One region of the Cohnella sp. LGH genome, then DNA from elsewhere that is predicted to be linked to it. Evidence: predicted binding sites of a transcription regulator. Region 1 holds the regulator's gene; the other holds the start of a gene.
What was found. The regulator Rex, encoded in region 1, represses fermentation and respiration genes when NADH is low (regulators of the CRP and FNR family bind a similar motif). The targets are predictions, from matches to a motif close to TTGTGAAATATTTCACAA.
Positions count from the first base shown of each region.

Region 1 (3,116 bases):
CAACGCGGCGGTCGTCATCTCCTGGAACAGGTCAAGATTGTTGTTGCTGGCCGCGCCGTCCGTTCCGAGCGATACGGTCACGCCCGCCTTGAGCAGATCGGGCACCCGGGCTACTCCGCTAGCCAGCTTCAGATTGCTGATCGGGTTATGCGATACGGCAACCTTGCGCTCGGCCAGCAAAGCGATTTCTTCATCGTTCAGGTGAACTGCGTGAGCAACGAGAGTCGGCCGGCTGAACATGCCGAGACGATCAAGATGCTCGACCGGACGGCAGCCATAGTCGCGCACGTTCTGCTCCACCTCGGCCAGCGTTTCGGACATGTGCGTGTGCATCGGCAAATCCAGCTCGTGCGCCGCCTCGACGAATTTCAAAATATAATCTGGAGGGCAGGTGTATGGAGCGTGCGGCGAAATCATAACGTTGATCCGTCCGTTCGCCTGGCCGTGCCACTCCCTCGCAAAACGGATCGCGTCCTCCAGCTTTGCCTTCTGCACGTCTTCCGGACAAAGGCCGATTACGCCGCGCGTCAGGCTGGCCCTCAAACCGGACGTCTCTGTCACTTCGGCCACGCGCTGCATATGGTCGTACATATCGACGAACGTCGTCGTGCCGCTCTTGATCATCTCTACTGCGGCCAGCGCCGAGCCCCAGTACACGTCGTCTCCGGTAAATTTGGCCTCGGTCGGCCACATATGATTTTGCAGCCAATCCTGAAGCACGAGATCGTCGGCCATTCCGCGCAACAGCGACATCGCCGCATGTCCGTGGGTGTTAATAAGACCCGGCATAAACAGCAGTCCGCTGCCGTCCAATATCTCGGTCGCCGACTCGCTCTCCCGCTGCGGAACTTCGCCTTCCCCCATAGCTGCGATTTGGCCGTTCTCTACGGCCAGCCATCCTTGAAACACGGAAAATTGTTCATCAATCGTTACGAATGTCCCTTGCTTGATCAGCAGCCGCGTCATTGCTCCGCATCCCCTTCCTCTTGTTCCTCGTTTTGATCGTCCATGTAGTAGGCCAAACTGAGCAGCTCGGCGGTAAAGTCGGCGTTATGGATGCGTACGCCGGGAGCGGCCTTCAGGACGACAGGGGCGAAGTTAAGCAAGCCGCGTATGCCTGCCGAGACGAACCGGTCGGCGACGTTCTGCGCTTCGCCTGCCGGCACGGTAATAATGCCGACCGCAATATCCAGCTTGCGCACCGTCTCAGCCAGCTCCTGCATCGGTTGCACCTGAAGGTGGTTGATTGAAGTTCCCGCCTTGCTCATGTCCGCATCGAATACGGCCACGATTTTCATATTGTCTTTAATATACATATTATAGTTGCACAAAGCTCGCCCCAGGTTACCCGTACCGACCAAAGCGACGTTCATCGTTTTGTCCAATTTCAATATTTGTCGAATCTTCTCGATCAGATAATCGACGTTATAGCCGACGCCTTTACGCCCGAACTCTCCGAAATAGGCCAAGTCCTTGCGGATTTGCGCCGGATTGAGGTCTAGCTTTTCTCCTAAGTCCTGCGAGGATACGGTCTGAATATTGCTGAGGCTCAACTCGTTCAGGTAACGCAAATAGATCGGCAGTCTTCTAACGACGGCTTCGGATATTTTAATCGGCTTCATCGCATGTCCCCTCTCTCTTGCCCCGTGGCGAGCGTGTTAAGTTCGCCGTCTTGCGGCTGCAGCCATTGCCGAATGCGCGAAGTCATGCCGGCCAGCGGCAAATGCTCCATCTTCGGACCCGGCAGCGAGTACAGAAAGTACTTCCCGTAGTTCGTATCGATCACTCTCGTATCGTACAAAATGACGATCCCTTTGTCGCTCGCCGTGCGAACAAGACGTCCGAATCCCTGCTTGAACTTGATGACCGCCTGCGGCAGCGACAGCTTCATGAACGGATTCTGATTCTCGGCTTGCAGCTTCTCCGACTTAGCTTCCGCAACCGGGTGGTTCGGCGGCTGAAACGGCAATCTGACAATCGCGAGGCAGGTGAGCGCGTCGCCCGGCAAATCGATGCCTTCCCAGAAGCTGCTGGTACCGAGCAGTACCGAAGCCGGCCGCTTCATGAACTGCTGCGTCAGCCTCGTTCTGCTGCCATCGTCCACTCCTTGGCCAAGCACCTGAATGCCGGCTTGCTCCAGGCTGTCTTTAAGCGGGCCGTACACATGCCTTAGCATCCGGTAAGAAGTGAACAGAACAAGCATTCTCCCGCCTACCGTCAAGGCGGTCTCGTGCAGCGAAGCGATCAGCGCGCTCACGAAGGCAGCCTCTCCGTCTCTTCCCTTGATGCCCGGGAAATCGCGCGGAATGAGCACAAGCGCCTGTTCACGATAACGGAACGGAGACGGCAGCATCGCCGTTTTGAGTCGCCCGTTTTTCTCCGCATCGCTCAACCCAAGCTGATCGGTCACGTACTTGAAGGATTTGTCGATGGTCAGCGTCGCCGACGTCATGACGACGCTCGCTTTTTTATCGAACATCCCTTCTTTCAGCAGCTCGCTAACGTCCGCAGGAGCCCCGTAGATCCCGACGGAACGATTGCGATACTGCGTATGCCCTTCCGCCCAATAGACGAACTCGGGGCGTCCTAGCGTTACGAACGACTGCGTGTCCGCCCGAATGTTGGATAGGTCTTTTAATACGCCCCCCAGATCTGTGAGCAGGCCCTGCATCCCGAGCTCGTCCGACTCCTCGCGAATATCGACCGTTAACTTCTCAAGCGGACGAATCAGGTCCGACAACAGCTGAATGACGTTGTTGCCGTCCACGCTGAGCCCGTCCCATTGGGTCGGCAAATCGGCCGGCTTGATTCGCATCGTTAAACTGCCGGTTTCATCGGCCGCCGCGTTGGAAGCAAGCATCGCGAACACCGCCTCCATCCAACGCTCCCAAGCATCGCGAATTTCCTGCACTTTGGGAATTAGCAGCTCAAGCTTCTCGGCCCAAGCTCCGGCATAATCCGAAGCCAACCCGGAAACGGCTCCGATCAGTTGCGGCAATAGCCCTGTACGGGCATCCTTCCACATTCGCTGCAGCGGAATGATCAAGGAGGAATACGAGGTTTTCTGGCCCAGATGGCTGCTGGCTACCTCCTCCAGGTGATGCGCCTCGTCTACG
Region 1 covers NZ_CP072117.1:2,693,354-2,696,469, reverse strand. The annotation lists gene J4772_RS11145 (amidohydrolase) at 1-966, opposite strand, end outside; gene J4772_RS11140 (redox-sensing transcriptional repressor Rex) at 963-1,622, opposite strand; gene dinG (ATP-dependent DNA helicase DinG) at 1,619-3,116, opposite strand, start outside.

Region 2 (3,116 bases), 4.0 Mb from region 1:
CCCTCGTAATAAAGCGGAAATACTCCCCGAGGCTCTTCGTCACGCGAATGACCTGATCGATTTCATGCATTTTCGCGATGCGATACAGGTTGAAGAAACAATTGAATAAAAAATGAGGATTAATTTGCGATTGAAGCTGCTTCAATTCGGCAACTTTCGCTTGATATTGCTGAACGTACACCTCGTCGATGAGTTCTTTCAAACGATACACGGTCTTGTTAAAACGCTCGAACAAATATCGGAATTCACCCGTGCCTTTGAGTTGCATGGCCGCATCCAGGTCCCCCTTTTCCAGCTTGCGAAAAGAGAAAACAAGCTGCGCCAACGGTCGATGGATAAGCCTATAAATCCAATACGAGAATATCACGACAATAATGAAAGAGGCGACGGACAGCCACCAGACTCTATCTTTGTATTGCTTTAACGGTCCGATGATTTTGCTTTCTTTTATGAAAACCGAAAGCGAAAGCCCCAGCTTGTCCGACTTTTTAATAAACAGATAATAAGCTTCCCCGCCTACTTTTAAACTTTCGTAACCGTGATTTATCGTAAGGCTGCTGTTTTCGCGAATTCGCTCTTTGACAGTCTCCGTAACGGCAATCGGGGTTTCCCCGCTTTCAACCGACCAATTCGGATTATCATGGGTAAGCAGGCTGCCCCCGTCTTGAAGGTCGGTGAACTCGTCCAAATACGCCTTCAAGCTGGAATCCGCTATTTCCAGTCCTAAAGTGAACATCGGTTGACGGTTCAATGTGCCTGGGTAAGGCAACGTGATCCAGAGCTTTCCTTGGTGCACGATAAAAGGAGACTCGAAGCGGTTGGTCGGATTATTCAATGCAGCTCCGTCCCCCGCCGGAATTTCGCTATAGGCATCCGTAGATATTCGTCGGTCTATGAGGCCGATATCCACGAAACTGTCGCGAACGAAGCTGGCGGCGTGTTTCATAAGTCTAAGCCGGTCCTGCAGCCTGGATACGGCCTCTGTAAACTCTACATAGGACAGGTCTTCCCGCGTACTGAGAATATCGATATCGTCATCGTTGACATACTCCGTTTGCAATCCCATCACGCGGTTGAAATCCAATTCCAGCGTGCTGATATACGAGACCATCCTCTGCTCGATCGATTGCGTGATTTCTTTGCGAACAAGCTCCTTGCTTTGCTCGTTCATCCGAATGCTAAGCGCAAACAACGGCAGCAAAACAATTAAAAAAGCGAGGATTAGTTTTGGAAATATGGACATTTGGTCTCCCCAGCGCGTCTTCATCTGCAGCTCACCATTTTCCTCATAGGATATGAGCCCATTATAGGGAGTACAGGTAAGAATAAAAAGCAAAATCCGTAACGCTCAGTAATCAGCATCTCATTGATAACAAGCGGAAGAGGCGCCCCGTATGTCGGAAGCGCCTCTCGATATAGGATATGGGAGATGGAGTTTACTGTTTACTTGGCTAACGCCCCTTCACCGGTGGTCGGATTTTTCGGCTTGCGGTGAAAGATGCGGTCGGTGCCCTTATGAATCAGCGGGAGCACGTAGCGGTCAAGTCCGAAGCGTCCTGCGTTCGTTCCGGCGACGACGACCAGCATTCCGAGGAGCAGCAGCCAAGGGTTAGTGCTTGTCGTTCCGGCGAACAGGAACATGAAGTTCATCATGAGTCCGAAGAAGGCGGCGGTCAGCGTCAACGTTCCGAGTATGAGTCCAAGTCCGACGAGGAATTCGCCCCAAGGGATTAAGATGTTAATGATCTTCACGTTTGGCAGTGCAAAGTGTTCAAGGAACGCTTGGTAGGTCGGGTAGACCGCTTCCCCTGTCGCCTTGTCGATGATCGGGTTATTCACGGCGTTGTTGAGGAAGCCTCCTGCGTTAAAAGGTGTTGCTCCGGTCAGCTTGTGCCAGCCTGCGGTTAACCAAGCATATCCGACTACGAATCTAACGATCATTACGATCACTGCCGCGATGCGGTGTTCTCTCCAAAGTTTCATCATGTCACTCACTCCTCAATTGGGTAAAGGTTTATTTGAACTGAAGCGATTATGCGTCCGTTAGCTGCTGCTTGTTCGCCGATGTTCGAGATCGTTGGGGAGACATCGGGATCACCTTCCTCGCTGCTTTGTGTTTGTCTTTCATGGCTTTATTGTACATCCGGTTGCGGAATGAGTTTGTGATTAAAATCACAAATTAAGTCGTGTTCAGGAATTAGACATTTTTATCTCCATCGAATGACGCCTTTTAGGGGGAATTACCCATTCGAAAGTCCGTGGCGATGTCCGTATTTATCTCTTGCAATTCGACGTCACGGGTAGAAAATCGTCGATTAGGCATTAGGCCCACGGTCTTAGGTGTCGAATTATGTACCGTACTTTATCATCATTTACATGAAATTACAAATGGTGTCATACTGGTAGCAGAAGGGTTGCAGTTCCCGAAGAACGCTGGCCAGCATTCTGCTCCTGAAACTCCTTCTGCCAATTTCCCAAATTGAAAGGATGGATATTCGTGAAAATGAGCAAGTTAACGGTACTTCTGTTGTCTGTCGTGATGCTCTTTGCTTTCTCGACTGCCTCGAGCGCCAACACTCCGTTGAACCACACGGATACCGTTACAGGGCAAGGGGATATTCTTATTACCGGGACTGCGTATTTCAGCAACAGCCCTCCAGCAGGAGTCATCTTCGCGGACGTATATCGCATCGTGAACGGGGTAGAGGAATATGTAACGAGCTCACGCTCGAATATTTACACCAACCCTAGCGTTGTGAACTATACGATTACGTTTAATACTTCGTTTGCGCAAGGCACGTACAAAATCAAGTATTCTTACGCCGGCTCGCTCGTCGACATGACCACTTATGCTCGGTTTGTCTAAGCGGTAGGTTGTCTATTAGGAGCCGAAAGAGGCTGTCCCACAAGCCAAACCAGTTGCTCTAAAAGATAATCGACGAACAGGTCAAAAGGGGTATGTATCTCCTTCCGATGCTATACGCTCCTGAAATCTGAATGGGTAAACCCGTAATAGGGTAATTTCAGGAGCGTATGAGGCGTCTACAGGAGATACATCCCCCTTCTTTGTCTATCGATCATCTCAAGCAACTCTGCTTATGGAACAGCCTCTGAAT
Region 2 covers NZ_CP072117.1:7,604,552-7,607,667, forward strand. The annotation lists gene J4772_RS31335 (response regulator) at 1-1,267, opposite strand, end outside; gene J4772_RS31340 (DoxX family membrane protein) at 1,444-1,986, opposite strand; gene J4772_RS31345 (hypothetical protein) at 2,498-2,866, shown strand.
Region 2: J4772_RS31340 (DoxX family membrane protein) is a predicted target of Rex. The motif match lies at 2,161-2,178, and genes of this name have one in related genera.